4 regions of the Erwinia sp. CGal63 genome follow, and region 3 is predicted to be linked to each of the others. Evidence: predicted binding sites of a transcription regulator. Region 3 holds the regulator's gene; each other region holds the start of a gene.
The links. Region 3 encodes Fur, which represses iron uptake genes when iron is present. Its sites were predicted from a motif close to ATAATAATGAGAACNACTATCAA; they were not measured.

Region 1: the regulator Fur is predicted to act here: its motif matches at 1,375-1,397, upstream of fes (enterochelin esterase).
Region 2: the regulator Fur is predicted to act here: its motif matches at 815-837, upstream of bfd (bacterioferritin-associated ferredoxin).
Region 4: the regulator Fur is predicted to act here: its motif matches at 1,113-1,135, upstream of fhuF (siderophore-iron reductase FhuF).

What each region holds. Positions count from the first base shown of each region.
Region 1 covers NZ_JAKUMN010000001.1:351,397-353,601, reverse strand. Annotated here, with positions in the region: gene MKZ79_RS01435 (MbtH family NRPS accessory protein) at 1-93, opposite strand, end outside; gene fes (enterochelin esterase) at 80-1,315, opposite strand; gene MKZ79_RS01425 (MFS transporter) at 1,598-2,205, opposite strand, start outside.
Region 2 covers NZ_JAKUMN010000008.1:26,468-28,672, forward strand. Annotated here, with positions in the region: gene bfr (bacterioferritin) at 27-500, opposite strand; gene bfd (bacterioferritin-associated ferredoxin) at 584-778, opposite strand; gene tuf (elongation factor Tu) at 933-2,117, opposite strand; gene fusA (elongation factor G) at 2,188-2,205, opposite strand, start outside.
Region 3 covers NZ_JAKUMN010000006.1:38,258-40,462, reverse strand. Annotated here, with positions in the region: gene MKZ79_RS17030 (beta-N-acetylhexosaminidase) at 1-993, shown strand, start outside; gene fur (ferric iron uptake transcriptional regulator) at 1,054-1,497, opposite strand; gene fldA (flavodoxin FldA) at 1,844-2,205, opposite strand, start outside.
Region 4 covers NZ_JAKUMN010000003.1:317,451-319,655, reverse strand. Annotated here, with positions in the region: gene MKZ79_RS12805 (GGDEF domain-containing protein) at 1-783, shown strand, start outside; gene fhuF (siderophore-iron reductase FhuF) at 1,170-1,964, shown strand; gene MKZ79_RS12795 (YbaK/EbsC family protein) at 2,055-2,205, shown strand, end outside.

The DNA.
Region 1 (2,205 bases), on a different contig from region 3:
CGCGCAGTGGGCGGGCCAGAGGCTGTAGCCCTGCGGGTTTTGCAGAATAAGAAAAAGGCTCTCAGGACGATCGAAGGGATTACTCTGTTCCATGGGATACTCCGGATTCAGGCCGCCACAGCGTGGTCAGCCCGTTAATAAGGCCGCCTCGCCAGCACAGGGCGTCGTGGCCGCCGTCAAACAGGCGATAGTGCAGCGCCGGGCAGTTTTTTTGCAGCAGCGGCCAGAGGCGCTGATTGGCCTGAAGCACCACCGGCTCGCGCAGGCCCGCTTCCAGGTAGATACGCAGCGTTCCGGCGTCGAGCCGTTTCTGCAGCAGCTGTTCCGTCAGCCAGCCGTCTTCGCCGGTTCGCTGGCGGTGCGGCCACCAGAAGGAGCCGGACTGGCTGAGCGCGCAGCCAAAGCGCTGCGGCCAGTGCAGTGCGGCATAGAGCGCGGAAAGGCCGCCGAAACTCTGGCCGGCGATAACCGTGCTCGCCGGATCGTCGCGCCAGCGCGTCTGCTGTGAAAGCTGCGGCAGCAGTTCTTCCTGTACCGCCAGCCAGAAATCGGGATTGCAGGTCAGCTCTTCGCCGCGATGCCGCGTGTCGATAGCGTCAATCAGCAGATAGACCGCTGGCGGCAGCTGGCCGCGTTGGGTTTCCGCCTGCAGCGCCGACCAGACCGGCATCTGTTCCGCCCAGAACTGGCCGTCCAGCAGAATAGCCAGCGGACGCTGCTCCGGCTGGCTTTCGCCCGTGGCGAAAAGCCAGACCCGACGTTGGTTGCCCAGACGGTTGCTTTGCCAGGTGAGACAGCGCGGCGCGGCGTAGTCGACGTTATCCGTCCAGCCCGGCTGTGTCGGCGCCTGCGGCAGGTGGAGTGCGGAAACGGGATGGCCGCGTCCGCCACGCCAGCTGCTGTGAGGATTAAGCGGATCCGCTATCGCCTGCGGCAGCAATTTTTGCCAGCCTTCGCGCAGCGCGGCGCGATCGGGCGGGCTTTGCAGCGCGGCGGCGGAAAAGTCGCTTTCACTCTCCGAGGGGATAAAACAGTAGCTTCCCCGCCAGCCTGCATGAAGGCGGATCTGCCATTGCCAGACAGCCGTGCCGTTAATGCGCTGCAGGCTTTGCGGCGGGCGCTGCTGGTGATGATCGGTAATGCCGGTGATGTAAATCCATACCCGCTTTATTGGTGAAGTCCGTTCCGTTCCGGCAGGATCTTGCCAGTAAAAGGTGACGGTGCAGATATCGCCTTCCGTCACGATTGCCGGTGATCCCAGCGCCAGCTTGCTTCGCCAGGCCGCCTGCGCGCCGCTTTCCCAACCGCCAGTCATATCATAACCTTATGTAATTAATACTAAATAACCTCGGGACTGCAGAGCTGCCAATTTTATTGATAATAGTTTTCATTTGCAATAAGAAATAGCGCGGAAATTTTGCGGGGTGGTAAGGCGTTAACCCACAGAAAAGAAGAGGAAAGACAAGAGGAGCGGCGTGAGGTCGAACGGGAAACTTGCCGGCTGACGAAGCGTTAAAACGATGCGGATGCCGTGGAAAAGAGGGCCGACGATAAGAATAACAGCGCCGCTAATGAGCGGCGCTTGCCGATAGCGCGGTCAGGGAGCGCTGGCGATTTCGTTGGCGGCAGGATCGTGCAGCCGCTGCCGTTTGCGCAGGCTCGGGAACCAGGCCATCCACAGCCCCACCACCACCAGCGTGCCGATACCGCCGATCGCCGCAGCCGGCGCCGCGCCCAGCCAGGCCGCCAGCATTCCCGATTCAAATTCGCCGAGCTGGTTAGAGGTGTTGATAAATATCGAGTTCACCGCGCTGACGCGTCCGCGCATCTCGTCCGGCGTATCCAGCTGCACCAGCGAACCGCGAATCACCATGCTGACCATATCGAAGCCGCCCAGCGCAAACAGCGCCAGCAGCGAGAGCCACAGCTCCTTTGACAGCGCGAATACCAGCGTCGCCACGCCGAATCCGGCTACCGAGGCAAACATAATTTTACCGACGTTGCGCTCCAGCGAGCGGCTGCTGAGCCAGAAGCCCACCAGCAGACCGCCAACGGCTGGCGCGCCGCGCAGCAGGCCTAATCCCCACGGGCCGGTATGCAGGATATCTTTGGCGAAAATGGGCAGCAGCGCCGTCGCGCCGCCCAACAGCACGGCAAAAAGATCCAGCGAGATGACGCCCAGCACGTCCGGCCGGTTGCGAATAA
Region 2 (2,205 bases), on a different contig from region 3:
CTGTTTTTTGAACCCCATCTCTACTGCTACTCCGGTTTTATCTGTGACTGCAAATAATTCTGGATACCGATTTTGCTAATCAGCTCAAGCTCCGTTTCCAGGAAGTCGATATGGTGTTCTTCATCTTCCAGAATGACGATCATCATATCGCGGCTGACATAGTCATGAACCTTATCAGCATAAGCGATGGCTTCGCGCAGATCTCTGGCGCCTTCCAGCTCCAGCGTCAGATCTGAACGCAGCATTTCTTCAACGTCCTCGCCGATGCGCAACCGCCCCAAATCCTGCAGGTTCGGCAGCCCTTCCAGAAAAAGTATGCGCTCGATATATTTGTCCGCATGCTTCATCTCGTCGATTGACTCGTGATACTCAACATCGTTCAGGCGCATCAGTCCCCAATTTTTGAACATTCGCGCGTGCAAAAAATACTGGTTGATAGCAACCAGCTCATTTCCAAGCAGTTTATTCAAATAGCTTATGATTTTGGCATCGCCCTTCATTTTGCATCCTCCGCTTCCGGTTAATCAGATCGTAGATGCGTTGTCAGGGAAGTCAAAAAAGCAGGACAAAATGCAGGGACTTATCAGGCGATCTCTTTATAGAGCGGCGCGTTGGGCAGCTCTTCGTTCATGATGTCGCGCGCCTGGCGCAGGCATTTGCCGCACTGTTTACCGACCGGTATTAGCTGGCGCAGCTGCTGAATCGATTTGGGCTGATAGCGGCGAACCACTTCGCGAAGCGTTTTATCGCTAATGGCGTTGCAAAGACAGACGTACATGGTTTTATCCCGGCGCTGAGAACAACCATATTGTAAATGAGAATCGTTTTTATTTCAATCTGAACGCGCTGCGGCTCTATCCCCTCAGAGCAAATTGCAGACATAAAAAAAGAGCACCGAAGTGCTCTTTTTATCAGCTTTAAATTATCAACAATTAAGAGATAACTTTAGCAACAACGCCCGCGCCAACGGTACGGCCGCCTTCGCGGATTGCGAAACGCAGACCATCGTCCATGGCGATTGGGTGGATCAGGGTAACAACCATTTTGATGTTGTCGCCTGGCATTACCATTTCCACGCCTTCTGGCAGTTCGATGGTACCGGTCACGTCAGTAGTACGGAAGTAGAACTGTGGACGGTAGCCTTTGAAGAACGGAGTATGACGGCCGCCTTCGTCTTTAGACAGGATGTAAACCTCAGACTCGAACTTGGTGTGTGGCTTGATGGTGCCTGGCTTAGCCAGAACCTGACCACGCTGGATATCTTCGCGCTTGATACCGCGCAGCAGGATACCGCAGTTCTCGCCCGCACGGCCTTCGTCCAGCAGCTTACGGAACATTTCAACGCCGGTACAGGTTGATTTCACGGTATCTTTGATACCAACGATTTCAACTTCTTCGCCCACTTTAACGATACCGCGCTCTACACGACCGGTAACAACGGTACCACGGCCGGAGATAGAGAACACGTCTTCGATTGGCAGCAGGAACGGCTTGTCGATAGCGCGCTCTGGTTCCGGGATGTAGTTATCCAGGTGACCAGCCAGCTCGATGATTTTCGCTTCCCACTCAGCGTCGCCTTCCAGCGCTTTCAGCGCGGAACCGTGAACGATTGGGGTGTCGTCGCCCGGGAAGTCGTACTGTGACAGCAGGTCACGGACTTCCATCTCTACCAGCTCCAGCAGCTCTTCGTCATCAACCATGTCGCACTTGTTCAGGAACACGATGATGTAAGGAACGCCAACCTGACGACCCAGCAGGATGTGCTCACGGGTCTGCGGCATTGGGCCGTCAGTCGCAGCAACAACCAGGATAGCGCCGTCCATCTGCGCAGCACCGGTGATCATGTTTTTCACATAGTCGGCGTGGCCTGGGCAGTCAACGTGCGCGTAGTGGCGAGTCGGGGTGTCGTACTCAACGTGAGAAGTGTTGATGGTGATACCACGAGCTTTTTCTTCTGGCGCGTTATCGATCTGGTCGAATGCACGAGCAGAACCGCCGTAGGTTTTAGCCAGTACGGTGGTGATAGCAGCAGTCAGGGTAGTTTTACCGTGGTCAACGTGGCCGATAGTACCAACGTTGACGTGCGGTTTGGAGCGTTCAAATTTTTCTTTAGCCACGGCGATATTCCTTACTTTCTGTGCTCTCCCCTGTGGAAAGGAGAGCACGGGATCAATTGGTTAAACCCGATTATTTACCACGGGCTTC
Region 3 (2,205 bases):
GAAGCGGGCAAGGGTAAAATTGACCTCAGCCGGGAAGACAAGCCCTGGGCGAAATCTCAGGTTTGCCAGGCGTTGGTGAAGTCGGGCAAGGTCGCCGACATGGATCACCTGCCCAGCTATTTCGGCAAAAAAGTCAGCGAGAGCGTTAACGCGCACGGTATTGAGAAAATGCAGGCGTGGCAGGATGGCCTGAAGGACGCGAAGGGCGCCGCAGATTTCGCCACCAAACGCGTCGGCGTCAACTTCTGGGATACGCTCTTCTGGGGCGGCTTCGACAGCGTTAACGACTGGGCTAACAAAGGCTACGAGGTCACCGTTTCCAATCCGGACTATCTCTATATGGATTTCCCTTACGAGGTGAATCCGCACGAGCGAGGCTATTACTGGGGCACGCGCTTCAACGACGAGCGTAAAATGTTCAGCTTCGCGCCGGACAATATGCCGCAGAACGCGGAAACCTCGGTGGATCGCGACGGCAACTACTTCAGCGCTAAATCCGACAAACCGTGGCCGGGCGCCTATGGCATCTCAGCCCAGCTCTGGAGCGAAACCGTGCGTACCGATGAGCAGATGGAAGCGATGATTTTCCCTCGCGCTATTTCCGTGGCGGAGCGTGGCTGGCATCGTGCGGCCTGGGAAGAGACCTATCAGGCGGGACGTGAATACAAGGGCGGCGAAACGCACCATGTCGATCAGGCCGCGCTTAACCGCGACTGGCAGCGCTACGCCAATCTGCTGGGGCAGCGTGAACTGGCGAAGATGGATAAAGCCGGTATCCATTACCGTCTGCCGCAGCCGGGCGCGCGCATTGTCGAAGGCCGGCTGGAAGCCAATATCGCGCTGCCCGGTCTTGCTATCGACTACTCGCTGGACGGCGGCAAAAGCTGGCAGCGCTATCAGGATAACGCTCGTCCGAATGTTGCAGGCGAAGTCATGATTCGCGCCGTCAGCAGCGACGGCAAGCGCTTCAGCCGCGTGGAAAACCTGAAATAACCGTTTCTCAGACGAAAAAAAACCGGCGAGCGATCGCCGGTTTTCTGTTTTTAAATTAGCTTACTTGTCGTGCAGCGTATCATCTTCACGGCAGTCGCCGGTAGCACAGTGGCCGTAGAGATAAAGGCTGTGGTTGCTGAGCTTGATACCGTGTTTCGTCGCTATATCACGCTGGCGGGATTCAATCGACTCATCGCTGAACTCGATAACCTTGCCGCAGTCCAGGCAGATCAGGTGATCGTGATGATGCTGTTGGGTCAGTTCAAAAACGGACTTTCCGCCTTCAAAGTTGTGGCGGGTAACGATCCCCGCATCGTCAAACTGGTTCAGAACGCGGTAAACCGTCGCCAGGCCAATCTCTTCGCCCATATCGATCAGGCGTTTATACAAGTCTTCCGCACTGACATGATGGCACTCTGGTTCCTGAAGCACTTCCAGAATTTTCAGTCGAGGAAGCGTGACTTTCAGGCCGGCCTTCTTTAATGCGGTGTTATTGTCAGTCATGCGGATATTGTCCTGTTACTTTACTGGTCACTAAGTGGCTGAAAAGCCGTGAGCATCGGTCGACGCAAAAGCTGAGCGTCTCATTATAGAACCGATGCCTTGAAGAAACCACAGCGGAGATGCAAAACCATCAGAGGATGTAAGGATTACGAAGTCGTTACGTCCGAAAAAGCAAGCACCCATGTACGCTGGGTTATCCGTTCGATCTTCCGATGCCAAATACTGGCGAAGCGGAAACGAAGCAGGGTTATTCTACCGTTTTGAGGGTAAAAGTTACAAATATGTATCTATTACTGCTATAGGAAAAACCGCTGGCCCACTGTGGTTAACCCAGTGGGCCAGGCTGTCAGGCTTCGATGATATCCTGCAGCTGCAGTTCGTCAGAGATCTGTTTGACCCACTTCTCAACGCGTTCGTTGGTCAGCTCCGGCTGGCGATCTTCGTCGATGGCCAGGCCCAGGAAGTGATTGTCGTCCGCCAGCCCTTTAGAAGCTTCGAAGTGGTAACCTTCGGTAGGCCAGTGACCTACGATCACCGCACCGTTAGGTTCGATGATGTCGCGGATGGTGCCCATCGCGTCGCAGAAGTACTCCGAGTAGTCTTCCTGATCGCCGCAGCCGAACAGCGCCACCAGCTTGCCGTTGAAGTCGATCTCTTCCAGCGTCGGGAAGAAATCATCCCAGTCGCACTGTGCTTCGCCGTAGTACC
Region 4 (2,205 bases), on a different contig from region 3:
AGCCTCTTTAGCGCTTTTTTTATCGCGGCAATTGCGCTGAATGATAACTTGCTGGCGTTTTGCCTGCACACCGCGCCGCCTTCGGCCACGATCATCGTGCTGGATCGCGGTCAGGATACGCTGCTTATCGCCTTTGTTATCCTGCTGCCGCTGGTGGGCTTTACGCTCAACCATATGCTGCAGCGCCGGCGCGACCGCTTTACCCGTCGCCTCGTCAACCAGCTCTATGAAGAGAAAGAGGCCTGGAGCGACCTGAGTATGCTCGATCCGCTGACCGGCCTCTATAACCGTCGCGGGCTGATGAACAGATTAAAAAATATCTTTGATAATCATGCAGGTAACCACTTTGTCCTGCTGCTGGATATCGATCATTTCAAAGCCTACAACGATAACTACGGTCATGCGATGGGCGACCAGGCGCTGGCGCGCGTTTCCATCGCCATCCGCGACGCGGTACGCTCCCGCGATATTGTGGCGCGCTACGGCGGAGAAGAGTTTCTGGTGCTGCTGACCAACGTGAACGAAGCCATCGCCATGAAGCTCTCGGAGCGTATCCGCCACTATATTCATGAACTGGATATTCCTCATCTTTTTAATGAACGCGTCGCCACGCATGTCACTCTCAGCGCCGGTTTTGCTCCGATAATCGATGAGGATTTTGACAGCGCGATCGCCAATGCCGATCGCGCGCTTTATCTGGCAAAAAATCGCGGCCGAAATACTATTCTCTCCTGGGAAGAGGTTGACCGACAAGATTTGTCCAGACCGGCGGACGCACTTTAATAGATTCGCCGACCTGACCGCTACGGGTCGGCGAAATAATTTGCCTTAATATTGTTATTTGATTTATCGCCTGCGAACATAGCCGCATTCGGCGGATTTTTTCAGATTTCCTTTATGCGCATCCGCGCTAAAATCGGCTACAGGTTTTATTATTCCTCTCCCTGAGCCATTATTTCTCTCTGCAAAAATTCTTAAATGCAAATTAATGGCAGCGAGAAAAGAACCGTCTCTTTTTTTGATTACGTCATTAATGCAAATTAACGCATTCCGGGATTATTACGCGCGCGATCGGCGCGCCAAATGACGCTTGTTTGTCCGCTGCGCCTCAGATACAATCAAGAACGATTATCATTTGTTTTCCCACTTAGATTGATGCTGGATAACCCATGAGCACGCTTCGTCGTCAGGTACCCGAGTCAGCCGCTTCCCCGCTCATCTTTTTGCAGAGCCATCGTCCGCTGGCTGGTTCGCTGCGCGCGCTCTTCAGCGAGCATCGCGCTTATTTCCTGGAGACGATAAAGCTTAACGACGCGCCGCCCGCCGAAGCGCTTACGCTGCAGCAGTGGTCTCAGCCTGAGCAGTTCGCGCGGCTGAATGCGCTCTACGGCGATTTTATCTATCGCGAGCACGGCGAACTGCAAAGGGAAAACAAGCCGCTGCAGTCGCTGTGGGCGCAGTGGTATCTGGGCCTGCTTCTGCCGCCGCTGATGATGGCGCTGCTGCTGGAAAACCGGGCGCTGGACTGCTCGCCGGAGCGTATCCACGTTGAGTTTCACGAAACGGGTCGGCCTGCGGCTTTCTGGATTGACGTAAAGGAAGATGAAGAGGCGCGCTATCTCAGTCCGCGCCGCCGTATGGATCGCCTGATCCAACAGTGCCTGATGCCGATAGTGACCGGCATAGAGCAGCATGGCGAAATCAACGGCAAACTAATCTGGAGCAATACCGGTTTTGCCGTCTCGTGGTTCCTGGGCGAGCTGGCTCCGCTGCTGGGCGAAAGCCTGCGCGCCGAGCTGGAGCACGCCTTTTTCTTCTCGCGTTCGCTGGCCGACGGCGCCGATAATCCCTTTTACCGCACCATGCTGCCGCGCGACGGCGAGATGCAGCGCCGTACCTGCTGTCAGCGCTATCGACTGCCGGCCGTAGAACGCTGCGGCAACTGCACGCTCAAGCCGGTCTGACGCCCCGAACTTTCTCAATTTTTCCTGACCCGTTTACAGCCAGCCCGCGCTATGGCAGCTTTATCGCCCCTAGTCTAAAGGAGCGGAAGCATGAGCCTGGAGTCTGTACGGCAATTTTTTGCCGACCACGCGCCCGATATCGACATTATTGAGCTGGCGGAAAGCACCGCGACGGTGGCGCAGGCGGCGCGTGCGCACTACGTTAAGCCCGGCCAGATAGCCAAGACGCTGTCGCTGAAGG